Regions from separate parts of the Paenibacillus sp. JDR-2 genome, predicted to be linked through region 2. Evidence: predicted binding sites of a transcription regulator. Region 2 holds the regulator's gene; the other holds the start of a gene.

Region 1 (14,745 bases), 2.7 Mb from region 2:
GCTGGCGCGACTGTGATTGTACCTGCAAGAAACGTCAACAAAGCAAGTCAAGCACTCACCGGCATACCTAACGTGGAGTTATATCCGGAAGAGATGGATCTGAGCAAGCGGGAAACGATTGAAGCTTTCAGCAGATGGTTTCAGTCTAGGAATGACAAGCTGGACATCCTGATTAATAGCGCTGGAGTGATGGCTATTCCGCTCTCCAGAGATGACCAGGGTAACGAAATGCAAATCTCGGCCAACTATTTAGGTCATTATCATTTAATTAATAACCTTCTCCCTCAGCTAAAAAAAGCGAACGGAGCCCGGGTTGTAACCTTATCTTCCCGAGCCCATTGGTATTCGGCGTTTAACTTCGAGGATCCTAACTTCGTTCATTCGGCTTACGACAAGTGGTTGGCTTACGGACAAGCGAAGACAGCCGCTGCCTTGCTCAGCGTTGCCGTAGACGAGCTGTTTAAACAAGATAACATCCGAGCTTTTACCGTTCACCCGGGCAGTATCGTTACCGGTCTCTCCCATGCGTTGTCGGAGGATGAACTCACGGCGTTTGGAGCCATCAAGGCAAACGGAGAACGCGGCTACGAGCGATACGACAACGAGAGAAAAACGGTTTCCGAAGGCGCGGCAACCGTCGTGTGGTGCGCGGTCAGTCCTCAATTAGACGGTTACGGCGGCGTTTATTGCGAGAACTGCGATATCGCCCCTTTGCATACGGATGACAGCATGACCTTTGGGGTAAAAGCTTGGGCGGTCGATAAAGCAGCAGCACGCAAGTTATGGGAAGAAACGCCGCGGTTGTTTAAATAAGTTTAGAAATAAAGCCCCGCACTTCACCTGAAATGCGGGGCTTTCCATTGATAGTTATACGCTTAAATCCACGTAAAACGGCGGCTTCACGCCAAGCAAACGAGCATACACGTACAGTTGGCCTTTGTGATGCGCCTCATGTCCGACTAATCGATGAAGGATTTCCAATACAGGTTCAGTAATATTCAAGGCTTTAACGCTTGCGATTCGTTTTAAATCCGATTCCGAGTAGGAAGCAAGTTTTTGCTCATGCTCATGGGTCAGCTGCTTCAGAAGCTCACGCGCTTCTGCCATTGTTGCAGGGACCGGAGGAATATTCATCTCGCGCTCCTCCATGCCCGCAAAGAAGAAATCCGGCGTCCAAGCTAAATGATGAATGAGCTCGAGCGTAGTCATAGCGCCATCCCAAGGGCTCCACGTTCCGCCCGATTCCGGCAGCATTTCCGCAAGCTCAAGCAATGCGTTGCGGTGCATCTTCCAGCTTTTCATCGCTTGTTGTCCAGCAGTAAGTTCAGTAATAACCATATCTATTCCTCCTAGATTCTATTTAGCCGGTATACTTCCCTGGATGCTAACCAGGCTTCGGCTGACCGGCGATATTCTTGATAATGCGAAGAAGCAAGATGCGCTTGCAAGGCGTCTTCATCTTTCCAAGTTTCATACAGCACGTATTGTTCCCGATGTTCCGGACTATTGTGCAAAATATAATCGATGCAGCCTCCTTCGGCACGTGAAGGCACTGCTACCTTCAACAGCTCGTCCCGAAGCTGCTGTTCGTTTCCTGCGCGGGCTTTCAGGATTGCAACTATGGTTATCATGTAAGCATGACCCCTTCTTGATTTAACGGTTTAATTGGGCAATAACCTCTTTTGCCGCGCTTTCCGTAGACTGTGGATTCTGACCGGTGATCAGATTCCCGTCTACCTGCACGTTATCGGTCCAATTAGGAGACAGGACAACGTTAGCGCCTAGTTCGCGAAGCTTGGATTCCAATAGAAACGGCATGTATTGGTCCAAGGTCGTTTCCCTTTCTTCCTCGTCGGTAAAAGCCGCAACGGTTTTCCCGGCAACCAACAGTTGGCCGTCCGACAATTGCACCCCTACAAGAGCAGCAGGTCCGTGGCACACGGCTGCCACTACTTTTCCCGCTTCATACAAGGTACGGATAATCGATTGCAGCAGCTCATTGCCTGGCATGTCGAACATGGTACCGTGACCGCCGGGAAGAAAAATGGCATCGTAAGAATCAATATCATTGACGAGACTAAGCTTTATCGTATCTGTAAGGAAACTAGCGGTATCCCGCAGTTCCTGCGATATTCCTTCCAGGCTTCTATGATCCAAAGGAGCTTGTCCGCCCAATGGGCTTGCGATTGTTATTTCGTATCCCTCGCCGCTAAATGCCACATAAGCTTCGCCAAATTCGGACAACCACAGGCCCGTTCGCTCCGTATCGCTTAATTTATCCGCGGTTGTAACCACCATTAGAACACGTTTCGTCATCGATAACAGCCTCCTTGACTAATATCTAAAATGATCTTTCCCGACCGAAAGTATTCGGCCAGTGAACATACTTTAACACTCCGTAAGGACGGTTTGTACTACCGTTAAGTTGGGAGGTCATAATGAATCGTTATGAGGCGCTATTTATTGATCAATATCTCGGCTAGTAAAACAAACAGCCTCAAAGACGCGAATTTCGCGCTTCGAGGCTGTAGTGTTCCTATTGGTTTTCGTTTTTTGTCACCAGCTTCAGCGGTGCCGGAATCGATTTTTCCACCTTTTTGCCCTGCAATACATCGTATGCGGCTTGCACGGCAAGCTGGCCGATAAGCTCCGGCTGCTGTGCGACGGTTGCCGTAAGTTTTCCTTCCGCAATCGACTTCAGCGCGTCTTCGTTGCCGTCAAAGCCGATTACCGGGATATCCTTGCCGGAGCTCCGGATCGCTTCAATGGCACCAAGCGCCATTTCATCGTTATGGGCGAAAACGGCTTGCACGTCGGGATTTGCCTGAAGAAGGTTTTCCATGACATTTAATCCCTTTGTACGGTCGAAGTCCGCCGTCTGCTTCGCAACTACTTTCAAATCCGTATCCGCAAGCTCGTGGAAGCCTTTCCCGCGTTCCCGGGTGGCCGAAGCGCCGGCGACGCCTTCGAGTTCGACTACCTTCGCCCCCTTGCCGAGCAGCTTCTCGATATATTCAGCCGCCATACGTCCGCCCTTCGCGTTATCCGAAGCGACAAGCGCTTCGACGTTCCCGCTGTCTGCGGAACGGTCCAGCGTAATAACGGGGATGCCAAGTTCGTTAGCCGATTGAACGACCGTCGAGATCGCCGCGGAATCGGTTGGGTTAATAAGAAGGACATTGACGCCCTTTTGCATCAGATCGTCGACATCGTTGCTCTGTTTGGCGGAATCGTTCTGCGCATCGACCACAATGGTCTCGATACCATGCTTTTTCGCTTCCGCAACAACGCCCTCCTTCATCGATACGAAGAACGGATTGTTTAAGGTCGAGACGGAGAGGCCAATCTTCATGTTCTTCACATCTCCGCCCGTATCGGGCTTCGCCCAGCTTGGCGGCTCCATCGAGCATCCCGTAATGAGGAAGATGAACAATGCCATCGCTAACAAAGAAAGCTTTTTCATAAACAATCTCTCCTTATGCCGATTTCTTTCTGTCAATGAGTACGGCGATCAATATGACAATTCCCTTAACAACCATCTGGTAGAAGGAAGATACGCCAAGCAGATTTAGACCGTTATTCAAGGTGCCAATGATAAGCGCGCCGATGAGCGTGCCGACGATACGCCCGCGGCCGCCCGAAAGGCTAGTCCCGCCAAGAACGACGGCAGCAATCGCGTCCAGCTCGTAGGAGGTGCCTGCCGTTGGCTGTGCCGAATTCAATCGGGAAGTAAGAATGGCGCCGGCCAGGGCGGATAGCATACCCGCCAAGGAATAGATCATGATTTTGACTCGCGTTACTTTGATGCCGGATACGATGGACGCTTTTTCGTTGCCGCCGATTGCGTAAGTTTTGCGTCCGAAGGCCGTCTTATGAAGAATAATCCACAAAGCCGCGAAGGTAAGAATCATGGTAATGGCCGGGACCGGAATGCCGAACATATACCCGCGTCCGAATAATTGAAATGCCATGCTGTCTCCCAGGCCCGTTATCGGATTACCGTTCGTGTATACGAGAGTAAGACCTCTGAAAATCGTCATGGTCGCCAAGGTAGCGATAAAGGGTGCCATCTTCCCTTTCGTAATCATAAGACCGTTTACCATCCCCATAACGCCGCCGACCATACAGCCGAGCAGAATGGCGATAATCGGATCAAAGCCGGCCAGCATCATATTTGCCACAAACGCGCTAGACAAGGCCAGGATGGAGCCAACCGACAAGTCGATGCCGCCCGTCAGAATGACAAAGGTCATGCCGAACGCAATCAAAGCGTTAATAGACACCTGTCTCAGAAGATTCAAAATATTAAGCGGTTCCAAAAAACTAGGATTCATAATCGATACGATCGCGATCAATAAAATCAAACCAAGCAAAGGCCCTAATTTTTGCGTAATTTGCGAAAGCGGAAAGCCGCTTTTTTCTTCATTTCCAGTTGTCATGTTACAGTCCCCCTGTCGCGAGCATCATAATATTCTCTTGCGTCGCTTCTTCTTTGCTCAGCTCTCCCGCGATGCGACCCTCATGCACAACCACAATGCGGTCGCTCATGCCAAGCACCTCGGGCAATTCCGACGATACCATGATGATCGCGACGCCATGTGCCGTCAGTTCGTTCATCAACTGGTAGATTTCCCGTTTAGCACCCACATCCACTCCGCGGGTCGGTTCGTCTAGAATAAGCAGTCTCGGTCCGATGCCTACCCACTTGGCGATTACAACCTTCTGTTGATTGCCGCCGGACAAATTGCCGACAGCCGTATCCGCCGTATGGGTTTTGATTTGCAGCCTTTTGATCAAGGCGTCAACAAACGTTTTCTCCTTATTGGAAGAGAGCAATCCCTTGGATGTGAAGCTGCTGAGGCTGGGAAGAACCATATTATCTCTCACGGAGAAGTCAAGAATAAGCCCTTCATCCTTTCTGTCCTCCGTGATAAAGCCAATCCCTAGCTTGACGGCATCCACCGGCTTCCGGATGGAGGCTTTCTTGCCGAAGAAACGGATTTCGCCGCCGTCCAGCCTGTCCAGGCCAAACAAAGCTCTCATCATCTCCGTGCGGCCTGCCCCCATTAAACCGGAGAAGCCTACGATTTCACCCGCATGAACTTGGAAGCTGACATTTTCGAACAAGCCTTTTCGCGAGGCTTGTTTTACTTCCAACACGGTATCACCGGGATTTGGTGTTCGAGCGGGATATCGTTCCGTTAGCTCCCGGCCTACCATTTTTCTTACGACCTCATCGAAATTCGTTTCGGGAATAAGCTTTGTATCAACGGTACGGCCATCCCGCATGACGGTGATGCGATCGCAGATTTCGAAGATCTCCTCCATCCGGTGCGAGATATAAACGATGGAAACGCCGTTCTTCTTCAGTGCTTCAATGACATCGAACAGCTTTCTTATCTCTCTTTCCGTCAGAGCCGAAGTTGGTTCGTCCATAATGATGACTTTGGTGTCCGTTAACAAAGCTTTGGCGATTTCGATCATTTGCTGCTGGCCGACCGAACAGGACCCGGCCAAGGCGCTTAACGGAATATCCACGGCTAAGCGTTTGAATTGCTCCTTCGCCAGATCTCGCATTTTCTTTTCCTTCAACAACCCCCAATTGCCGGACATCTCGCGTCCGATGAACAGATTCTCCAGCACGGTCATATCCGGCCAAACATGGAGCTCCTGATGGATAAAAGCTATCCCGTTACGTTCCGCTTCCTTCGGGTTTGCGAAATACGTTTCTTTCCCTTCGATCAGAACCGTTCCTTCGTCTTTGGCATGCAGACCCGTCAATATATTCATCAAGGTGGATTTGCCTGCCCCGTTCTCCCCCATAAGGGCATGAACCTCGCCTGCGACCAAATCGAAATCGACGCCGGAGAGCACTTGGTTGCCGCCAAAAGCTTTATGAATGCCTTTCATCTCAATGTGCATGCTGGCTCCTCCTCTTATCCAAAATTAACTCCTGCCTTCAATATCACATTCGCGTACGGTTTCGCTTCGCCCGTGCGGATGACGGCTTTAGCTTCGCGAGTTAGTCGTTTAAACTCCTCGTGCGGGCATCTCCCGATCTCCAGGCCATGAAACTTCCGTTCTATAAATTGAAGCGTATCCCGATTAGCCGTACTAATCTCTTCGGCCAGAATCACTTTCTCGACAGTCATGTCCGCCACTACGGCGTTTACGGTATCTTCAAAGCTAGGTGTGCCAAGCGTCAGCGCCAGATCGATCTTCAGTACGCCCTCAGGGACGGGAAGGCCGACATCCGCGATCACCAGCGTGTCGGTATGGCCGAGATCGGCCAGTACTTTGGCAATATGGCTGTTCAGTATGCCTTGCTTCTTCATCTTACATCTGCTCCTCTACTTCTCTCCGTATTGGCATGCCGCCCTGCGCGCCGAATTTCGTGACGGACAGGGAAGCGGCACGGTTAGCAAACTTCACGCAATCGCGAATCGGCCTTCCCTCCGCGAGCGCGACGGCAAACGCGGCGTTAAAGGTATCTCCCGCACCGGTCGTATCGACGGCTTCGACCTTGTAGGAAGGAACCAGCACCTCTTGTTGCCCATCAAAGAATCGCACTCCCCGGCTGCCTTCCGTGATAAACAGCTTGTTCGGATAACGGCGCAATGCTTCGGATAAGCTAAGGCCGGGAAACAAAACCCTTGCTTCATGCTCGTTTGGCGTCAAATACGTCGCATTCGCAATCAGCTCTTCCGTGAGCGGACGAGCCGGAGCGGGATTCAGCAGCAGCGGCAATTGCATTTCCTTGCAAAGTTCACCTACATATGCGACGGTTTCCTCCGGAATTTCCTGCTGGATTAATAGGATGTCGGCTTTGTGGAACGCTTCCTTGCATTTTTCAATAAAAGCCGGGGTCACTTCATTGTTCGCCGCAGGAACAACAACGATACTATTGTCGCCTTCCGCGAGTACAATATGTGCAGTTCCGCTCGCCATATGTGTAACCGGTTCCACATATCCGTTAAAAACATTATTCATTCTAAAATTGTTTAAAATTTCTTGACCGTAAACATCGTCTCCTACGCGTCCAATCATCGTTACTTCTGCGCCTAGACGCGCAGCGGCAATCGCCTGATTAGCCCCCTTGCCTCCCGGAACGGTGGCAAAACCTTCCCCGAGAACCGTTTCTCCTGCCCCGGGACGCCTCGCCGCCGTTACGACGAGGTCGACCGATGAACTTCCGACTACTATTATTTTTGCCATTGCATTTCCGCCTTTCTGGTTGTATCCCGTTCCGCAAACGTTACGGGCATCTGAATGGTTGGTTCATCCACTACTTCATTTTCGATCAGCCGAATGAGCAGGCTGGCCGCCGCTTTTCCCATATCGTAAGCCGGCTGGCGAATTGTCGTAAGCGACGGAGTCAGCAAACGGCTGAGCGGAATATCGTCAAAGCCGATAATCTGCACGTCCTCCGGGACTTTCTTTCCTAGCCTAAGTGCTTCATGCAAGACGGCGGCCGCTACAATGTCGTTGCTCGCGATAACGCCGTCAGTCTCCGGATACCGCTCGAACAATTCCCTTGCCCATGTCCCCGCATCCGTAAAGGAGAACGACGAGGTTTGAATGACGTTAAATACGATGCCCCGTTCCCCCAAAGCTTCAACCGCCCCTTCGTAACGGTCCTGAGCAGGCCGGATATGCCTTGGTCCCCGCATAACGGTTACCCGCCGGCTGCCGCGATCGGCAATTTCCCGCGCTGCCATTCTTCCGCCTTCCCGTCCATCCGAATAGACGGAAGGACGGTTATCCGCTGTCCGGTCCAGAAACACGACGGGAATGTTCAGCTTCCGGTACATGTCGCTGTCGGGAAAGTTCGTGGAAGCGATGATGCCAACCACGTTATTCTGTACGAAGGTTTGGATATATTCCTTCTCCTTCGCTTTATTCTCGTCGCTGTTGCCGAAGATGATCCGGAACTCATTGCGCTGCATCTCATCCTCCACCCCGCGCGCAAGCTCGGGAAAGAATGGATTCGCTATGTCCGGCAGCAGCAAGCCGGTCAACCGCGACTTTCGTTTATATAAAGATCTTGCGACTTCATTTGGCGTATAATGAAGCTCCTTGATAGCGGTTTCAATTTTCTTGCGCGTATCTTCGTGCACATAACCCGTATCGTTAATCATCCGCGACACGGTCGCGACCGAAACGCCTGCATGCTTCGCTACGTCTCTAATGGTTGCCATATCGTCTTCTCTCCTCAATGTGGAACCGTTTACACATTTAAAATAGCATATCGAAATCCTTTTGACAAGCAGGCATCTTTTTGCAATATTAACCAAACGCTTTTATACGGAGTCAAAAATAAACCCCAATTGTCTGTTAACGGATTTTTCCCGCGTTATGGCCGAGATCCGGCGTACCGTTCCGAAATCGGCAATAGGAATCGCTTTTGTCGTATTCTTCATTTGAATAATAAAGATTTCCGGCAAAATAGAAATCCCCAAATTAGCGTGAATATAGCCCAATATGCTTTGTCCGAGCTCAAATTCCAAAGCTATATTCATTTTCTCGTTTCTTCCGGAAAACTCCTGATCAATCAACATCCTAACGTCACAGCCTTCAGTCAACATAACAAAATTCTCATGCTTGATTTCATCAAAGAATACTTCGTCTTTACTTCCGTAAACAGGATGGTCGACATTTACAAACATAAAGAACTTTTCCGAAAAAACCGGAGTGGAGAAAAAGGAGTGGTTCACCTCCCTATCATCAAATAAAGCGGCATCGATGATGCCGTTTTCCAGACTGGTCAATAAATCGTAGAAACAATAAAATACTCTGAATTTTATGTCTAACTGTCCTTTAGCCTGCTGACTCCGCGCAATTTGACCTGGAAGAAAGATCGTCGCTATACTTGGCCAAGAACCTATTGTGAGGTCGGATTTCCCCTCGTCCTGAATTAGCGCAATCTCCCGTCGAATGGCATTCATATCGTTTAAAATATTTTTGCTTCCTTCAAGCAAAATTTGTCCAGCCTGTGTTAAAGTGACGCCTGTAGTCGACCGAAGCAATAATTGAGCTCCCAGCTCCACTTCCAAATTGCGAATTTGCTTGCTTAACGCGGGCTGGCTGATATGCAGGAATTCGCTGGCTTTCGTTAAGCTCTTCATCTCTGCGATCTGACGAAAGGCCACCAGCCACTCTATTCTCATATGCATTCCACCTCATTTTCTCATTTTTCGCATCGAAAACACTGCCCCTGACAGTCCGTTTTAAACTTCCCTTGGAAAACTTGATGTATTCCCTGGAGAAGGATAAAAAAAGACCAGGGCGCGAGAAAAAATATCCGCGCTTCCTGGTCTTTACTTCTTTATGAATTAATTGCACTTGCTATAGCCGCAGTTGCTGCATTGCTTGCAGCCTTCGATATTGATCAGCGAAGCCGATCCGCAGGATGGGCATAGGTCTCGCGAGGTCACCTCGCCGTGCTTATGCGAATCCTCCGCAGCAGGTGCTGCAGCAAAGGCTACGGCTGAAGCTGCTTTTACAGGCTCGTAAGCAGCCGCCTGCTCGTTGGTGCTCTCGATATGAATCTCCAGCGCCTTCGCAACCGCGTCCGCGATTGATTCTACGCGGTTTGCTCCAAAGCCGATGGCTCCGGTGCCGCCAATGCCTTTAAGATGCTTGATCAGCAGTTTCACTTTGTTGCCGTGATCCCCGTAACGGAGGAACAAGGAGCAGACGCGGCCTAGCGCTTCCGCCATCGCGAATACGTCGGAACCGGCTTTGCCTACGTTCAGGAAGATCTCGCCCGGAATACCGTTCAGATCGTTAATCGTGATATAGGCCATACCAAATGGCGTGTTTACTTTATAGGTTGCCCCGCGAAGAATTTGCGGACGGCGTTTGTACTGCTTGTCGAATTCCTGCTCTACCTGCGGCGATTCTTTTGCATTAAGAGTCGTATTCAGATTCTCGAGTTTATCTTCCTCTTTCACCGCTTCCGCTGCCGCAGCGGCTTCGCCAGCCGCATCCGGTTTTTCATCGTCTTTCTTCGTCGACAATACCTGAACGTCGCGGCTGCCGTCGCGATAGATCGTAACGCCTTTACAGCCTAGATCAAACGCCATCTCGTACAGCTCTTTTGTTTCTTCAACCGTAAAGTCGCTTGGACAATTCGCCGTCTTCGAGATCGAGCTGTCAACCCAGCGCTGAATCGCCGCTTGCACTCGGATATGATCCTTCGCCGACAAATTCATCGCCGTTACGAAGTAATCCGGCAGCTCTTCGCCCGGGTGAGCGTCCTTCCAAGCCTGCGCGATTGGCACCAGCTGTTTATCGAAGCCGAGACGGCTCTGACGGAAATACTCGAACGCAAAATACGGCTCGATGCCTGTCGAGGTCCCTACCATCGTACCGGTGCTGCCTGTTGGAGCCTGCGTAATAACGGTCACGTTGCGCATGCCTTTGGCCAGAACCGCTTCGCCTACCTCAGGGAATTCCGACACCATGTTTTTCATAAACCCGCTTTGCAGAAACTTCTCCGCGTCAAACGCTTCGAACGAGCCTTTCTCCGAAGCGATCTCCGCCGAAGCGAGATAAGCCTCCCGTGCCATAAAACCATATATTTTATCGAGGAATAGAAGAGATTCCGGACTGCCGTAACGGACGCCCAGCTTGATCATCAGCTCGGCAAGCCCCATCGTGCCAAGGCCAACGCGGCGCTCCTTCTTCTGATTCTTCTCATTTTCTTCGAAATGGTAAGGGGTTGTATCAATAACGTTATCGAGGAAGCGAACGGACCACTGGGTTACCTTCCCCAGCTCCTCCCAATTCACGTCATGCTTGCTCTCATCGTAAAATTTGGACAGATTAATCGCAGACAGGTTGCAGACGCCCCAGCCTGGCAGCCCTTGCTCGCCGCAAGGATTCGTGCAAATAATCGGATTGAAATACCAGCTGTTCGACATCTGGTTGTAATACTCCATAAAGACGACGCCTGGCTCAGCGGACTTCCACGCCGATTCAATAATCGTATGCCATACATCGCGTGCGCGAACCGTTTTATAATGGACAACCTTCTTGCCGAGCTTCTTCCATGCCTCCAGATCTCCGTCCCACAGCTCGTCGTAATCCGTTTCCTTGGTATCCGGGAATACGAGCTCCCAATCCAGGTCTTCCTTCACGGCTTTCATAAACGCATTGCTTACGCATACCGAGAGGTTCGCATTCGTCACTTGCCCCATTGTTTGCTTAACCGTAATGAAATCAAGCACATCCGGATGCCAGTCGTTAATCATGAGCATGAGCGCGCCTCTGCGGCTGCCGCCCTGCTCAATCAGGCCGGTTGTATAGCTAAACAGGCCTCCCCAGGATACGGCACCGCTCGAGGATCCGTTAACACCGGCAACAACAGCCCGTCTAGGACGCAGCGAAGACAGGTTGATCCCCACGCCGCCGCCGCGCGCCATGATTTCCGTCATCTCCGACAGTGTTGTCATAATGCCGCCGCGGCTGTCCTTTGGCGAAGGAATAACGTAGCAGTTGAACAATGTCAATTCGTCGCTTGCGCCGGCACCGGCAGCAATACGGCCGCCCGGAACAAGCTTCCAGTCATCCAGAATGTAACGGAACCTTTCCGTCCAGGTACGCCGCTTCTCTTCGCCTTGCTCGACGCCAGCCATCGCACCGGCTAGACGGTTCCACATCTCTTCCGGAGTCTTCTCTATAGTAAGCGTGAGTTTCTCCACGCTGGATGTTACGGTGTCCCCGCTTCTAAGCTTAACGGTTACTTCATCGCCGCTGCGTCCGGTGACTTCCCCGACCTCTTTGGCCGGAAATTTCGGATCATCCTTCGTCAGGACCAGTACGACATCCCCTACTGCCGTATTCTTTGTGTCCGCGTTTTTCCAAGCATAACGGTCCAAAAATATTTTTTCGCTAAGGCCTTCCAATTTCTGCGTCATTGCCATCCGATTGGTCCTTCCTCCCATGTCCCTTATATCGCATACACACCTCTTATCGCATGTGTCGGGCACCATATATTGTGTGTACTACTTATTATACTATACTACATATCGGTATCCACAGCTGTTTTTACCTATTTCGCCGCTTTTCTCCGCTTACATTGGCTATTCTCTTTCTATTGCTTGTCTTATCGCTAATTTTACTGCTTATTTACTAAGATTTGATGAAAAAGGCCATACTAGTGACAACTATCTCTATTCGCAAAAGGAGCTGCCTATCGTGACCTTTACTATGAATGATCAGGCGAATGTGAATCCCGCCTCTACGGAAGCTAATATGGTCCGGCGCAAGCTTCATCCGCTTGTTGACCTGCAATGTGACCGCACCTGGTTCGACGAGCTTCAGAACCGGGTCGCCAAGAATGGTCCATGGGACGATTGGACGCTCTATCAGCTGACGATGGAAGCCGAACAGGCCAAGCGGGTCGACAGCTTCGAGCAGCTGCAATGTTTGCGAACGCTTCCATCCTTCGAGCCGATGCCTCATCAGGTGGATACGGCACGCAAGGTTGTTCACGAGATGGGCGGCCGCGCAATTCTCGCCGATGAAGTTGGACTTGGCAAAACGATTGAAGCCGGTCTGGTCATCAAAGAATACATGGTGCGCGGTCTCGTCCGAAAAGCTCTTATTCTTGTTCCCGCTTCCCTCGTCTTGCAGTGGGTGAGAGAGCTGAATTCGAAGTTTGGCATCTCGGCCGTCGCGCAAAAGAAAGAGCATACCTGGCAATACGACGTTGTGGTTGCTTCTATAGATACGGCCAAGCGTGATCCGCACCGCGAGATTATTCTGGGCCAGGATTACGACATGATCATTATCGACGAAGCGCATAAGCTCAAGAACAAAAAGACGACAAACTACCAATTTGCGCTCCAGCTCCGCAAAAAATATTGCCTTCTTCTGACGGCTACCCCGATTCAGAACGATCTGGATGAGTTATATAACCTTATTACCCTGCTTAAGCCCGGCCAGCTAGGCGGTCAAAGCGAGTTCGCAGCCAACTTCGTTGTCGACAAGCGTCTGCCGAAAAATGAAGATCAGCTGCAGGATGCGTTGTCCACCGTCATGATCCGCAACAGGCGCGGAGATGGCGGCATATCGTTCACCAAGCGCGTCGTAAAAAATATCCCGCTGGAGCTGTCTTCCGAAGAGAAGGCTCTCTATGACGCGGTGACGGCATTCGTTCGGGACCGTTACAAGGAAGACGGCGTCGATATGATGAGTATGCTTCCGCTTGTTACGCTGCAACGCGAAGTATGCAGCAGCCGGGACGCCGTATTTATTACGCTTGTTAATCTGTTCAAGAAAACGGCTGAGGATTCCCCGATCCGTCCGAAAATCTGGGAGCTGGTCGAATTTATCAAGCAGATCAAAGCCAATACCAAAGCGGAAAAAGTAATGGAGCTCATTCAGCAGATTAACGATAAAGTCATTATTTTCACCGAGTACCGGGCGTCGCAGGAATATCTGCTGCAGTTCTTCCGCTCGCACAACATTTTGGCCGTACCTTACCGGGGCGGCATGAACCGCGGTAAAAAAGACTGGATGATGGATCTGTTCCGCGGCCGCGCCCAAGTGCTTATCGCTACCGAAGCCGGCGGCGAAGGGATCAACCTGCAGTTCTGCCATAACATGATTAACTTCGACCTTCCCTGGAATCCCATGCGCGTCGAGCAGCGGATCGGCCGCGTTCACCGGCTTGGACAAAAGGAAGACGTCAAAATCTATAATCTGTGCACGCTCGGTACCATCGAAGAGCATATCGTGAACCTGCTGCATGAGAAAATCAATCTGTTTGAGCTTGTAATCGGGGAACTCGACCATATTCTCGAACGATTCGAAACGGATGCCGGCTCCATCGAACAGCAGCTGGCAAGAATGCTGCTCGAATCCGAAGGAAACGCCGTTCATCTGGAGGAAAGGCTTAATCATTTGGGCTCCTCCATATCCAAGCTTCGTGATGAGACGGAAACGCCGGAGACGCCTCAAGGACCAACCATCCTTGCCCAGATGACCTCTCTGGGCCAGAAAGTCGAGGTGAGACCGTGAATTCGAAGCAAGTCCACAAATATGTACAGCGGTTTCTTGAAGCCACGCAATGCTCGATATTGGAGAAGTCTCCTGCACACTTCACGGTTAAGCTCTCGCCTGCTGCCGACCGTGAACTGACGAACCGTCCCTTCTACTGGAGCTTTGTCGACCGCACGGGCTCCGAACCGGAGACGATGTCTTATCTGTTCGTAACAGACAAGGAGAAATACGAGGAGGACCTTGCTGCTCCGCCGCCAACACCTGGCCCAGCAACGACGGCCGTGGATGCGGCGTTAAACCGTTCCTTCGGATTCGTGAACAACAATATGGCCAGCGGTATCCGCACGCCAAGGGAAGATCTCTATTTCGGCTCCCGCAAGCTGGAGCAGCTGTTTGGCGCAGCCAAAAACTCCGGCAGCTACGTGAATCTTTTCCAGGAGCCGGAACGACGCTCCAGCACTCCGTTCCAATCGACACCCTACACCGTATGGCTTGGGGTAAATATGCGTGTCGAATTCGCTTGCGACAGGAAGCGCGAGGAAATTCACAGCTATGGCGTCTCTCTCGCAACGGGACTCGTGGTCGAGAACTTCTATGACCGCCTTAAAAATTTAAAGCTGACGCCGCGGCTGCCCTCGAATATCCATTTGACACGCAACGGCCTGTCCTACGCCAAGGCATTAGGCGTTATCGAGACTTCGCTTGAACGCAAGCTAAGAAATTACGACTATACCT
Region 2 (14,745 bases):
TCTTACGAGCGTCCGGACCAGCATCTGTTCGAAACGCTGGGGTTAGCGGCCAATCAAGAGGATGGCGAGTATGCTTGCGGAGACGGATTTGTCCTTGTGCGACGCGTTCATCCGGCCGCTCTGTCGCGTACAAGCGAAGGCGCGGATTCCGTCCGGAGCAGCGTGCAGCTGGCGCTGAAGCTCAGGGGCGAAGCGGATGCTTACCGGGAAAGCGGGATCCTCCGCATCAAGCGCGGACCTTATGTCATTGCGCAAGCTCTGGATGAGTCCGAGGTTACCGATGGCAGTGCAATCGAAGGGAATTATATTGATCTGTTTGAGGATGACCTCCCGATTGTCCGTAACGTGGAACTAAAGCCGGGTGACAATTGCTTGCTATACGATTTGGATGCTGCGGGGCCAGCCGGCGACGGCAAATCGGCCAAGGTTCTGGTCAGCTCTTCGCGTATCGAAGACGAAACGGCGGATGCGAAGGCGATTTCGTTCCGTTCGGAGAGCCCGTCGGATATGACGGTCAGCACCCGTTTATTAGCCGCTTCGGCTCCTAAGGAAGTAACGGTGGATGGAATTGCGGCGGATCATGTATACGATGAAGCCTCGGGAACTCTGCTCATCCGTCACTCGGGCAAGCCGGAAGGCGTATTGGTGGAAGCGGCCTGGAACTAAATAGGGAAGTTTAAACAAAAAACGGCGCATAGATGCGCCGTTTTTTTATTTTGGCCTATGCGGCTAGCTTCGACAATAATCCGGTATTTTTCGGCAACTTTTTACGCTGCGAAAACATTTCTATGAAATGGAATTGATGCTTAAGCCCTATAGTAGTGCTAAAGGAGTTCATACAGAGAAAGGTGAGAGACTATGACCATTGCTGTATTGGATCGTCAACCGCAAGAGAGACAAGTTGAAGCTGCTGCCCCAATCTCAACCCGCCTGCTGGAGTATATCCGCAAGGCGCCGGTTATTGCAGCCTCCTGTTCCTGCAAAGATACCATTGCGTTATTCAAGCAATATCCGGACAGTGAATGCGCAGTTATAGCCGGTGAGGGGATCGAAAAGGACAAGCCGGTTGGTCTTATGATGCGCAATCAATTTTTTATGCGGCTCAGTCAGAGGTTTGGCGTAGATCTGTATTATGAAAAGCCGATATCGGAACTGATGGACCCATCCCCGTTAATCGTAGATCAATCGTATTCCCCGCAGCAATTAATCGATAATGCTCTAAAACGCGACGACAGCGTTTTATATAACTGCGTAATTGTAACCAGAGAAGAACGGATTATTGGGATATTGACCGTATCGGATCTTCTTCGGATGTCCAGACAGCTTCAGCAGGAAGCGGTGGACGGACAGGTGAAGACAATCAACAGCGTTGGCGGCCGGGTGAAAGAGATCGATGAGGCCGTAAGCTCGGTGCGTCAATCGGCATTGCAAGGAAAGCAGATTTCCGCGGATATGGTGGACCTGACGCTAAGCGGCAAAAATCAGTTGGACAAGGTGACCGCAGCCTTCGGCAAGCTTGCCGCGAATTCGATGCAGCAGGAGCAGCGGATGAATGAGCTGCAGGCTGAAGCGGGCTCCATCAGCCATGTCTCCAAGCTGATCAAAGAGCTGGCCGAGCAGAGTAACCTGCTTGCCATTAACGCTTCTATTGAAGCGGCGCGCGCAGGCGAGCATGGAAGAGGTTTTGCGGTAGTAGCCGGTGAAGTGATGAAGCTGGCCAACGAAACGAAGCGTTCCGCCGAGGCGATTACAACGCTGACGAAGACAATTGTTGCGGCGATTGAACAGACCGCTTCGCTTGCGCGCGAAGGCCGGGAAGAAGCTGTAGTCAGCGAATCATGCGTTCAAGAAGCAGGCAGCGTGTTCAGTCACCTGTTCCAGGCATCGGCGAACAGCAAAAACAGCTCGGAGCAGATTGGCAAGCTGTCAGAACAGGCTTATCAGCAGACGGTACATGTCTCCAAGGAGATCGATAAGCTTCTGGGGTCCTATTTTTAACACGGAATTTACAAAACAACAATACCCGATTTACAAACGGCTAGTAGGATAGATACGTCAGAGCAAAAAAACGTGATTTACGATTATCCAATAGGTTACCCATTATACTCACGGTTATGATTCGAAATGAATGGCCAAGCCTCAGTATGAAATTCGTTCATCTGGGGCTGCCGTTCATTATCCATGTATATACGGAGGAGAACGATCATGCAAACTTTATTGCAGACGCAACCCTTAATTAACATTAACAAACTGAATTTGTATTACGGAGCTTTCCATGCTTTGAAGGATGTATCGCTCACGATTCCTGAGAAAGCGATCACCGCTTTTATCGGACCTTCCGGCTGCGGCAAATCGACGCTGCTCCGGACGCTTAACCGGATGAACGACATGATCCCGGGCACAAGAATCGAAGGCGGCATCGCGATTGGCGGAACGGAAATCTACTCTAACGATGTAGATGTCGAGACGCTTCGCAAGAAGGTTGGCATGGTGTTCCAGCAGCCGAATCCTTTTCCGAAATCCATCTACGACAACGTAGCCTACGGTCCGCGTCTCCATGGCATTACGAACAAGAAGCAGCTGGACGAGATTGTCGAGACAAGTCTGAAGTCGGCTGTACTGTGGGATGAAGTGAAGGATTATTTGAAGCGCTCCGCCCTTAGCCTCTCCGGCGGTCAGCAGCAACGTCTTTGTATTGCGCGGGCAATTGCCGTTAATCCGGATGTTCTGCTCATGGACGAGGCGACTTCGGCGCTTGACCCGATCTCCACGCTGAAGATTGAAGAATTGGCGCAAGAGCTGAAAGACCGTTATACGATTGTTATGGTTACGCATAACATGCATCAAGCGGCTCGTGTTTCGAATCAAACGGTATTTTTCTTGAACGGCGAGGTTGTGGAGTTCTCGGAAACGGAGAAGCTGTTCTCCAATCCTAGCGACCAGCGCACGGAAGATTACATTAGCGGACGTTTCGGCTAACACAAGGGGGAAGTGTACAATGATGACTACAAGAAAAGAGTTTGACCATGGCTTGGAGCAGCTTCATAATCTGCTGGTTGAAATGGGAACATTCGTGGAGGAAGCGCTTGTTGATTCGATGAAGGCGCTGAGCGGCACGGATACGGAAAAGGCAAGAGCAATTATTAACAATGATCAGCATTTGAATAATCTAGAGGACAAGATTACCGATCTTGGCTCTAAATTGATTGCGACGCAGCAACCGGTTGCGAAGGACCTTCGCCGGATTCTGGCCGCGTTCAAGATTGCATCGGATCTGGAGAGAATGGGCGACCTTTGCGTAAACATTGCGAAGTTTGTTATCCGTCTCGAAGGCCAGCCGCTTATCAAGCCTTTGATTGACCTGCCGCGTATGGCGGAAATCGTACAGACGATGACGTACGAGTCGATTCAATCTTTTGTGCAGGAAAACGTGGATCTGGCTTACAAGCTGGCGACGGAGGACGATCAGGTGGATGCGCTATGCGCACAAATCTCTCGCGAGCTGCTGTCGCTTATGATGGAGAACCCGCGTAACATCTCGCAGGCGACGGTTCTGAACTTCGTAGCCCGCAATATCGAGCGGATTGGCGACCATGCAACCAACATAGGCGAAAGCGTCGTGTACCTCGTAACGAACAAGCGTCCTGATTTGAATACTCAGCATAGCATTTAAGAGGTTAAAAAGAAGCCTGTTATCCGAGTGACTCGGGTAACGGGCTTTTTGCGTTGCTTCCATAAATATCCTTGCCAACGGAGGATTCAGATCGTTATATTTATTAAAGTTATTATAAATTTTGAGAGATTTTACAATTTAGTTTGGGGGAGTGGGTTATGTTAAATTTTTTAGACAAACAAAAGAAATGGATAAGCATGCTTCTGATTGTTTTGTTGGCTGTAGGATTATTGTCCGGTATAGGAATTCCAACAGCGCAGGCTGCAGGCAATGCAGAACATGGATTGACGAATCTAACCGTTAAAGACCAGGACAATCATGAATATTTGCTTACGCCTGAATTTGATTCGTGGCAGTGGAATTATGACTTGGTAGTAGACACGTCCGTAACTCAGTTATCATTTGAAGCAACGCCTTTATTGGAAGGTGCGGTAATCACTTACTCAGGTGCTGTATCACAGACAGGCGGTAGTGTAACGCTTGCTACCCCGGATAGCAAAACTTATATCGTTCATGTGCATGTTGATCAAGGCGATAAAAGCGCGTCATACCAGATTATTGTTAAACGCACCAATCAGAAGGATGCTTCACTGAAGCGATTGGGCGTGTATGATAATACGAACGATGTAGATAAGTCGCCGGTTCTAAATCCTGATGAAAAAAACTACTCTGTCGAGGTGGAAAGCAATACAAAGCAGCTTTGGATGAGCATTATTCCGACTGATGAGGATTCCCAATTAACTATCGCGGGGGGTGTCCAGGATCCGGAAGAGCCAATAAAAGTTTTCTATGGTATCCCCGACAAGACCACTGTATTCACTATTAAAGTCACTTCTCCGGATGGAACTGTAACCGAGACCTACACGTTAACGGTTACGAAAAAGGATGAGACCGTCGTAACTCCACCTGTAGGCGGAGGAGGTGGCGGTGGCGCGTCTGAATCTTCAAGCCCGCTTGAGGAAGCCTTGAACAATGCGACCTCTTCCACGATTACGGTGAAGGTACCGGGTACAAGCTTTGCTATCAGCGCGGCAGAACTTGCGAAGTTCCTCGCTCAGAACAAAGTAGAGACAATCGTCTTTGAATCGCAGTCGGGCTCGTATAGCTTTAATCCGGGTCAATACGACTGGAGCAAGCTCGCCGGTTTACTTGGTCTTTCGTTGACCGACTTGCAGTTGAAGCTCGAGGTAGCAAAAGACCAGACGGCAGCCGATTCTGCAGAAAAGACAGGTCTTGATGTTCTGGGTTCAGCTAGCTTTAAGCTCAAAGCTGTGAAAAAGGATGGTCAAGAGATGGTTCTTAACGATCTTGGCCATTACATCAAACATACGGTTAAGCTTGGCAGCCAGCCGGCTGCCGGACATGTAGCGGTTGTCCGCGTCGATACCGATGCAAAAGGCAATCCCGTCTACACGCCAGTGCCGTTTACGCTCAGCGGTTCCGAAGTTTCCGTGATGAGCCGTACCGATGGGACCTTCCTGATCGTGCAGACAGACAAATCGTTTGCCGACGCGCAGACCCATTGGGCGAAAAAAGAAATTGATGCGCTCGCGAGCCTCCTGATTGTTGACGGAGTAGGCGATGGAACATTTGATCCGAACCGTTCCATTACACGTGCCGAATTCACGGCGCTGGTCGTTCGCCTGTTTGGTCTTGCTACACCGGCTGCGGCAGGAAACAGCAATTTTGGCGATGTTCAGGCGGAGGATTGGTTTGCATCCGTTGTAGCTGCTGCAACTGGGGCCGGTCTTATCAATGGCTATGAAAATGGCGAGTTTAGACCGGATCAGACGATTTCGCGCGAGGAAATGGCAGTCATTCTGTCTCGCGGTCTGGCGTTCGCAGGGTACAAAGGCGATGCTGCCGGCTCTGAAACATTTACTGACCAAAGCGATATTCCGGCATGGGCAGCTGAAGCGATCAGCCAGCTTGCAGGCTTTGGTATTGTAAACGGCAAACCGGGCAACGAGTTTGACCCCGCAGGTGAAGCTACCCGCGCCGAAAGCGTGGCTATGCTGTACAGACTGTTGTCGATCCTGACGTTTACGAAATAAACCGATTAGTTGAAGTGTGAACCGCCGGGGCGGATGCCCTGGCGGTTTTATTGTTGCCCGGCCGCCGGCAAGGAGATTGCTTCATAAATATGGTATGATAGAGGGTAGAACAATGAGGTGAGGTGTCGGAATGGACAAGTGGATATTAATTGATGGCAATAGTATCGCAAACCGTGCCTTTTATGCGATGCCGCCGCTTACGAATTCAGCAGGTTTACATACAAACGCGGTATTTGGATTTACGACTATGCTGCTTAAATTGCTGGAAGACGAGAAGCCGACCCATGTGCTGGTTGCATTTGACGCGGGTAAAGTGGTGTTCCGCCATGAAGGCTATACAGAATATAAAGGCGGCCGCGCGAAAACGCCGTCGGAGTTGTCCGAGCAATTCCCGGTAATGAAGGATTTGCTGAAGGCATTTGGCATTTCGCAATTCGAGTTGTCCGGTTACGAAGCCGACGATATTATCGGAACGCTGACGCGTCTGGCCGATGAGCAGAAGGTTGAGACGCTGGTGGTAACGGGCGACAAGGATATGCTGCAGCTCGCTTCCGATAACGTTACGATTGCGATTACACGCAAAGGGATCAGCGAGGTTGAGCACTTCTCCCCGGCTGCCATTGACGAGAAGTACGGGCTGAAGCCGATGCAGATCATCGACCTGAAGGGATTGATGGGCGACGCATCGGATAATATTCCGGGTATTCCGGGCGTAGGCGAGAAGACGGCGCTGAAGATGCTGCATGAGTTCGGCACGGTCGAGGAAGTCCTGGCGAATACGGAAAGCCTCAAAGGCAAAATGAAAGAAAAGGTCGAGACGCATAAAGACGATGCGATCATGAGCAAAAAGCTGGCCACGATTTTCCGCGAGGTGCCGCTTGAGCATAGCGCGGAGGATATCCGTTACGAAGGCTACCAGCCGGCAACGCTTGCGGATGCGTTCCGCAAGCTGGAATTCAAGTCGCTTATCGAGCGGCTGGATCTCAACGGAGCAGGTGCGGGGAGCAACGAGTCGGCAGCTCCCGCAGTAGAGCTTAACATCGTGGTTATTGAATCCGATAATGACGGTGAAGCGCTGAAGGACATGCTGTCTGCATTGCAGGGCACGGAGCATGGCTTATACGTGGAAGCAATCGGCGAGAATCCTCATCAGGCGGAAGTGTTGGGACTTGCTGCAGCAGTAGGCGATACGGCGTATGTAGTGCCTGTAGCGGCGCTGCAACAACCGTTCACGGCGGAGCTGCGGAAATGGCTGGAGGATGCGGACAAGCCTAAAAACGGATTTGATACGCATAAAATAGAGCTGGCGCTTGGATGGAGAGGAATTGAGTGGCACGGTGCAGCTTTTGACGTGCAGTTAGCCGCTTATCTGCTCGATCCGACCGATACGAACCTGACGCTAAATGCGTTATGCGACCGTTATGGCCAGTCTTCGGTGCCTCATGACGAAGCGGTGTACGGTAAAGGCGCCAAATTCAAAGTGCCGGATAACGAAACGTTGCATCGTCATCTGTCCGCGAAGGCGGACGCCGTCCGCAAGCTTACTTCTCTGATGCGTGCCGATCTCGAGAAGCGGGGCATGAACGAGCTGTATTTCGAGCTGGAACAGCCGTTGTCTGTTATATTGGCCGGTATGGAACGCCAAGGGATCAAGGTGGAAAAGGCTGAGCTGGAGCGTCTTGGCAGCGAGCTGGAGACCAAGCTGTCGGCAGCCGTGAGCGAAATTTACCGCTTGGCTGAAATGGAGTTCAATATCGGCTCTCCTAAGCAGCTTGGCGAGGTGTTGTTTGAAAAGCTGGGACTTCCCGTTCAGAAGAAGACGAAGACCGGCTATTCGACAGATGCGGAAGTTTTGGAAAAGCTGGCTCCCTATCATGAGATCGTTCCGTTGATTCTGCATTACCGTACTTTGTCCAAGCTGCAGTCAACGTATATTGAAGGTCTCCTGAAAGAGGTCCGCCCGGAAACGGGTAAAATTCATACCTATTACCGCCAGACGATTGCGGCAACCGGTCGTCTCAGCAGCCAGTTCCCGAATCTGCAGAACATCCCGATCCGGCTTGAGGAAGGACGGCAGATCCGCAAGGCGTTTGTCCCGTCCGAACCGGGCTGGTACATCCTTGCGGCGGACTACTCTCAGATCGAGCTGCGCGTTCTCGCTCATATTTCCGGCGATGAGCGGCTCAAGGAAGCTTTTATTCACGATATGGATATTCACACGAAAACAGCGATGGACGTATTTGGCGTATCGGCTGATCAAGTGGATTCGAATATGCGCCGCTCGGCGAAGGCGGTTAACTTCGGTATCGTATACGGCATCAGCGACTTTGGTTTATCCCAGAACTTGAATATTACCCGTAAGGAAGCCGCGAAATTTATTGAGCAGTATTTCGAGGTGTTCCAGGGCGTACGCAAGTATATGGACGATATTGTTATGCAAGCCCGTCGCGATGGATTTGTGACAACCTTGCTGGAACGCCGCCGTTACCTGCCGGATATTAAAGCCTCCAACTTCAATCTGCGCTCCTTCGCAGAGCGTACGGCGATGAATACGCCAATCCAGGGCACGGCAGCCGATATTATTAAGCTGGCGATGGTGCGCATGAATGAGACGCTCCGCGAGCGCGGGCTGAAGAGCCGTATGCTGCTGCAGGTACATGACGAATTGGTATTCGAAGTTCCGGAAGAGGAGCTTGAGCTCATGAAGGAGCTTGTGCCAAGCACCATGGCCGGGGCGCTGACTCTCGATGTTCCTCTGAAGGCGGATGTCAACTACGGGGTTAACTGGTACGAGGCGAAGTAAGGAGATGGCGAAAGTTTCGCCTAAGCAACGGGATTGTCAACTAATCCCGTCCCGCAGCCCATCCGAATCAGGTATAATGGGTTTGAGGTGAATAATAATGCCCGAATTGCCAGAGGTAGAAACGGTAAGAAGAACATTAATTGAATTAGTCGCAGGCAAGCGAATTGCTTCGGTAGAAGTGAAGCTGCCGCGTATCATACAACGCCCGGCTGAACCGGAGGCGTTCGAAATGGCGCTTGCCGGACGGACGATCCAAACGGTTGAGCGCCGCGGAAAGTTTTTGAGAGTAGTCATGGACGGTCTTGTGCTGGTCTCCCATCTTCGGATGGAAGGACGCTACGGCGTATTTCCAAGCGACGAGCCTGTCGAGCTTCATACGCATGTCCTGTTCCACTTCGATGACGGAACGGATCTGAGATATAAGGATGTACGTCAATTCGGCACCATGCATCTGTTCGAGCCGGGGACGGAATTCGAGATGAAGCCGCTAAGCAAGCTTGGCCTCGAGCCGCTGGAGAATGAGGCTTTTACAGCGGATGCCTTGAAAGGATTGCTTGGGAAAAAAACAGGTTTAATCAAGCCGCTTCTGTTAAATCAGGAATATGTCGTGGGGCTTGGCAATATTTATGTGGATGAGGCTTTATTCTTAGCGGGCATTCATCCGGAGCGGACAGCGGATTCCTTGAAGAAAGCGGAATGGATCCGTCTGCATGAGGCCATTGTATCGACGCTTGCGAAGGCTGTAGCGGCAGGAGGCTCTTCCATTAAATCCTACGTAAACGGACAAGGCGAAATGGGGATGTTCCAGCACCAGCTGCTGGTGTACGGGAGGAAAGACGAGCCTTGCGCAAGCTGCGGCAGATTAATCGAGAAATCGGTTGTAGGCGGAAGAGGAACGCATACCTGCGCGAGCTGCCAGCCTTTGCCAAAGGCACGCAAAAAGGCTGTCCCGCAGGTTTAATGCACCGTAACGATTTCCCCGCATATGCTATTGTTGTTACGAACAATAGGCGGATGTCTAGATAAGCGCGTCGGCGCAGCTAGAGACATCCGGTATGCGGGGAGGGCTGCGGGTTGTTCGCGCATTTTGCTTCTTTGCTGGTGCTTGCTTTTGCCGTCAGCGTGGACGGCTTCGGAGTAGGCGTGACATACGGATTGCGGCGAATAAGAATACCGCTCTTGTCGGTTGTCATTATCGCTTGTTGCTCAGGTTTGGTCATTTTCCTATCGATGATAGTGGGTTCATGGATTACGGGGTATTTGTCGCCTTTTGTGGCTAAGCTGATTGGAGCCGTTGTACTTGTGGGCATTGGCACATGGGCGCTGCTGCAGCTTCGGCGGAGCGGCCGGGAAGCGGGAGCTGCCGAGGGCCAGGCTGAAGGTGATGCGGATCATTCGGCGGGGTCCGATCAGGAGCAGATTGACCGCACGCATCCGGTTCTTGTCGTGATCGTTGAATTGAAGCGCTTGGGATTGGTTATACAAATATTGCGGACTCCGCAAGCCGCCGACGTGGATAAGTCGGGTACGATCTCCGCAACCGAAGCGTTAATGCTTGGCGTAGCCTTGTCGTTTGACGCATTTGGCGCCGGAATCGGAGCGGCTATGATCGGATTATCTCCTTTATTAACACCTATTATGATTGCTGCAGCCAGTGCTTTATTCCTGCTTGGCGGGATGCGGTTTGGCTTCCGGTTCTCAAACTGGAAGGGCATGCGGGCGATATCGGTGCTTCCGGGCATTTTATTAATCATAATCGGCATATTAAAGCTGTTATAAATTACGAGCAACACGCAGGATTTACTCGAACGGGGTGAAAGCTAATGAAGATCGGTTTAACCGGCGGAATCGCTACCGGCAAAAGCACCGTGGCTGCCATGCTGGTAGAACGCGGTGCGATGCTGGTCGATGCTGATCAGGTTGCGAGAGAAGTTGTTATGCCCGGCGAACCGGCTTTAGAGGCGGTCGCCTCCGCGTTTGGACAAGCTGTTATACATACGGATGGAACATTGGACAGGAAGGCGCTTGGCGGCATCGTGTTCAACAACCGAGAGTTGCTGGCGCAGCTTGAGAATATCCTGCATCCGGCAATACGCAACCGTATGCAGCAGCGGATCAGACAGTATGAAGAGCTGAACCCCCGGCAATTGGTCGTTGCGGATATTCCTCTTTTGTATGAGACGGGTCAAGAAAAGCTGTACGATGGGGTAATGGTCGTGTATGTTCCCCGGACGCTACAGTTAAAAAGGCTAATGGAACGGAACGGACTAGCAGAAGATGAAGCACAGAGACGCATTGGACTTCAAATGGACATTGAGCAGAAGAGAAGCCATGCGGAATGGGTTATTGATAATAGCGGCTCACTTGACGAGACTAGGCGGCAGGTAGACGATTTTTGGAAGAGCAAGGGTTTGCCATGAAGTGGTTAGTTCGAAAAAGAGTGCTGCTAATTCTGCTCATTGGCTTCATTGGCGTCTTATTTCTTAATTCCAATTGGCTTGCCCGGATGATGTATCCGATTCAATATAAGGAAGACATACGCGCAAGCGCGTCAAATTATGGTGTTGACCCGCATCTGATTGCGGCAATTATCCGGACGGAAACGAATTATTCGACCGGACAAGTCTCCAAAAAAGGGGCGCTTGGCCTCATGCAGATCATGCCCGATACGGCTGACTGGATCGTGAAGCAGGCAGATTTCAACAATGTCACAAGAGATATGCTGCAGAACCGCCCGGATGTCAGTATTGAAGTAGGGGCATGGTATTTGCAGTCCTTGCATAAACAGTTCAAGCAGAATACGGTAGCCGTAATTGCGGCTTACAATGCCGGTCCCGGCAATGTGAAAAAGTGGCTGGATACGGGCAAATGGGATGGCAAGCTGGACACAACGGATCAAATTCCGTATGGGGAAACACGTCACTATGTACAACGCGTTATTTATTATTATAATAAGTACAAAGATCTTTATCCTGTTATTTAACTTGGACAAGAAGAAGCCTTGGCTGTCCGTCGCTTCAGGACGGAACAGCCAAAGCATCTGTTATACATGACTGATGAAATCATTATTGGCGGCCAGCAAGGGATTGTTCGGCAATTTGCACTAGGCGGCGAGTAATGTTACCCCCGATGTAGCCTGCGTCTTTAGTAAGCAGGTTGCCGTAGTAACCGTCTTGCGACAACGCAATGCCCAGCTCTTGAGCGACCTCATATTTCATTTGGTCCAGTGCTGCAGTAGCTTGCGGTACAAGTACTTGGTTGCTGTTATTGCTCATTGATGTTCACCTCCTTGCGGTTGGTAAATGTATTATGTGCGGAATTCGCAACTTCATTCAGGTAACGATTGGAAATTTCCTAAAAGATAAAAACAGGATTCGGAAGGAGTGAAAAAAATGAAATGCCCTTACTGCGATTTTGCCGGTACGAAAGTGCTTGATTCTAGGCCAGCTAACGAGAACAAGTCCATCCGCAGACGGCGTGAATGCGAAAAATGCAGCCGCCGTTTTACGACCTTCGAGATGATTGAGGAAACACCGCTTATTGTTATTAAGAAAGACGGCAGCCGGGAAGAGTTCAGCCGCGACAAGATTTTGCGCGGTCTGATCCGTGCATGCGAGAAGCGTCCCGTCTCGGTTGAACGACTCGAGGTCATCGTCTCCGAAGTGGAGAAGGAGCTCCGGACAACAGCGCTCGCGGAAGTCGAAAGCCGCGAGATCGGCGAGATCGTGATGAGCCAGCTGTACCCGGTTGACGAAGTGGCTTATGTGCGCTTTGCATCCGTGTACAGACAGTTCAAGGACATCGACATGTTCATGAAGGAACTGAACAGCTTGTTATCCAAACATCCAATGAACAATTAATTCTGCACGTGAATAGTCCTCCCTTTGTGGGAAGGACTATTTTTGCATCTAATCATCTATACAAGTCAGGAGTGGGGAAATGGTAAAGATTGAAGCATTGGATCATCTTGTGTTGACTGTGGCTGATATTGAGAAGACAGCTGCTTTTTACGAAAAGGTGCTGAATATGGAGGTCATCGTCTTTGGCGATAACCGGAAAGCGCTGCTATTCGGCCAGCAGAAGTTCAACCTGCATGAAGCGGGTAAAGAATTTGAACCAAAGGCAAGGAACCCGCGTCCGGGCTCTGCGGATTTCTGTCTCGTTACGAAGACATCGATGGATGAGGTCATCCGACATTTGGCAGCTTGCAATGTGCCGGTCGAAGAAGGGCCGGTCGCCCGTACAGGGGCAGTTGGAACAATAGTATCGGTGTACTTTCGCGATCCGGATTTTAATCTCGTGGAAGTATCCAATTATACATAATTTCTGCTATAACATCTTTAATTTCTACCGCGCGGGCTCGCTTGGTCGTTCTCTATAATGAATAGAGAGATACTCGGAGCAGGAGGCGATAGATTTGCAGAATAGCAACTTTACAGGTCCGGCAGCACCTAAAGATCCGGCCGGGAAGCGAAGCGGATTTTTTATTCTTTTTGATACCATAATAGAAGCAAGTGCCCGTCAGGACGGGAATTTCACGCAAGAGATCTACCTGGAAGGAAGGCTGAGCGAGAAAGCAAAATTCTCCGGAGGCGTTGAGGACGAAGAAATATTGGCGCTTCTATCTAGCTGCAAAGGGTTCCGCAAGCTGGTACATAGCATGGGGATAACGGTGAACGTACATGAAAGCAACTGCAGATCAGAGGTTTTCTTCAGTCTGGAGAATTGGGGGAAAACAAGCAAATATGAGTCTGGCACCAGGATCCGGATTCCTTGCGAGAATGACGGATCGGAGACCGTAGTTGTTCTAGCAGATATCGAATGGTCAACGGATGATGACGTGCCCGGCAAGTTTGCATTTGAATTTGACCAAGCCGGTATGCTTGCGACAGTTAGCATAAAGCTGTACTTGAATGATGGATTTGAAGTTCCGGAGAAGGAAGTTGAACCTCCTGTTGAATTCGGGACGGATGTTTATCGCGGGATGATCGCCAAATCGTTACTGAATAAAGGTAATAACAAACGGTTGAAGGCCGCTATTGAGAAGGCAAGACGAGGCGAGGATGTTACCATTGCCTATATTGGCGGTTCCATTACACAAGGAGCCGGGGCGAAACCGATTCATACGGAGTGTTATGCGTTCAAAGCTTATGAGCGGTTTAAAAGGATGTATGGGCAGGCTGGTGCCGGCGCTGAGCATATCCATCTGATTAAAGCCGGGGTTGGCGGCACGCCTTCCGAACTTGGAATGATACGTTACGATCGGGATGTTTTGCGGAATGGAGATATCGATCCGGATATCGTTATCATTGAGTTTGCCGTAAATGATGAAGGGGACGAGACAAAAGGGAACTGTTATGAAAGTCTGGTGCTCAAAGCCCTCAATGCTGACAACGCGCCGGCCGTTATTTTATTGTTCAGCGTATTTGTGAACGACTGGAACCTGCAGGACCGTCTTTCCCCTGTCGGTTGGCATTATGATCTTCCAATGGTAAGCGTAAAGGATGCGGTAGTCGACCAGTTCAAGTTGGCTAAGGTCGAAGGCAATATCCTATCAAAAAGGCAATTCTTCTACGATATCTATCATCCGACGAATGTTGGCCATACCGTCATGTCAGATTGTTTGGCCTATTTATTCGAAGAGACGGATCGTTCAGTGGCGAATGCAGAAGACATAGTGACTGATATGCTTCCGGTTATCGGGAATGATTTCGTGGACGTGCGCTTGCTGGATCGGAGCAGCTATGAAGGTGTTGCTTGGATAGAAACGGGCGGTTTCGATCAGAGCGACATCGACCTGCAGTTCGTTGAGATGGACAGCAATCCCTTCGGAACGCCGCAGTTCCCTCATAACTGGATGCATTCGACTGAGTCGGGAGAGAGCGGCTTCAGAATGACCATCAACAGCAAGCGCCTTTTACTAGTGTTCAAGGACTCGGGCAGTCAGGATTTCGGCAGTGCCGAGGTCTGGGTGGACGGTCAACTGGTGAGTACCGCAGATCCGCATGTGAACAATTGGACGCATTGCAATGCGGTTATTTTGTATAACGAACAGCAGACAAGAGAGCACAACGTCGAGATAAGAATGGCTTCCGGACAGGAAGACAAGAGGTTTACGATACTAGGGTTCGGCTATGTGAAGTGACTGTAAAAATAAAGGAGCAAAATGATTGACAGTGTGGAAATGTCTGTGCTATTATTTTGCTTGTCCGGGG

What was found. The regulator NrdR, encoded in region 2, represses ribonucleotide reductase genes. The targets are predictions, from matches to a motif close to AACACNATATATNGTGTT.
Region 1: PJDR2_RS20110 (adenosylcobalamin-dependent ribonucleoside-diphosphate reductase) is a predicted target of NrdR. The motif match lies at 11,989-12,006, and genes of this name have one in related genera.

Annotation. Positions count from the first base shown of each region.
Region 1 covers NC_012914.1:4,522,744-4,537,488, forward strand. The annotation lists gene PJDR2_RS20055 (SDR family NAD(P)-dependent oxidoreductase) at 1-813, shown strand, start outside; gene PJDR2_RS20060 (DinB family protein) at 868-1,338, opposite strand; gene PJDR2_RS20065 (putative quinol monooxygenase) at 1,350-1,631, opposite strand; gene PJDR2_RS20070 (type 1 glutamine amidotransferase domain-containing protein) at 1,654-2,316, opposite strand; gene rbsB (ribose ABC transporter substrate-binding protein RbsB) at 2,537-3,463, opposite strand; gene rbsC (ribose ABC transporter permease RbsC) at 3,477-4,439, opposite strand; gene PJDR2_RS20085 (sugar ABC transporter ATP-binding protein) at 4,441-5,922, opposite strand; gene rbsD (D-ribose pyranase) at 5,937-6,335, opposite strand; gene rbsK (ribokinase) at 6,337-7,215, opposite strand; gene PJDR2_RS20100 (LacI family DNA-binding transcriptional regulator) at 7,203-8,198, opposite strand; gene PJDR2_RS20105 (LysR family transcriptional regulator) at 8,301-9,167, opposite strand; gene PJDR2_RS20110 (adenosylcobalamin-dependent ribonucleoside-diphosphate reductase) at 9,333-11,927, opposite strand; gene PJDR2_RS20115 (DEAD/DEAH box helicase) at 12,259-14,028, shown strand; gene PJDR2_RS20120 (YqhG family protein) at 14,025-14,745, shown strand, end outside.
Region 2 covers NC_012914.1:1,814,009-1,828,753, forward strand. The annotation lists gene PJDR2_RS07870 (hypothetical protein) at 1-666, shown strand, start outside; gene PJDR2_RS07875 (methyl-accepting chemotaxis protein) at 859-1,998, shown strand; gene pstB (phosphate ABC transporter ATP-binding protein PstB) at 2,206-2,979, shown strand; gene phoU (phosphate signaling complex protein PhoU) at 3,002-3,673, shown strand; gene PJDR2_RS07890 (S-layer homology domain-containing protein) at 3,832-5,727, shown strand; gene polA (DNA polymerase I) at 5,858-8,530, shown strand; gene mutM (DNA-formamidopyrimidine glycosylase) at 8,628-9,491, shown strand; gene ytaF (sporulation membrane protein YtaF) at 9,605-10,309, shown strand; gene coaE (dephospho-CoA kinase) at 10,354-10,950, shown strand; gene PJDR2_RS07915 (lytic transglycosylase domain-containing protein) at 10,947-11,513, shown strand; gene PJDR2_RS07920 (alpha/beta-type small acid-soluble spore protein) at 11,596-11,805, opposite strand; gene nrdR (transcriptional regulator NrdR) at 11,923-12,390, shown strand; gene PJDR2_RS07930 (VOC family protein) at 12,470-12,853, shown strand; gene PJDR2_RS07935 (SGNH/GDSL hydrolase family protein) at 12,948-14,675, shown strand.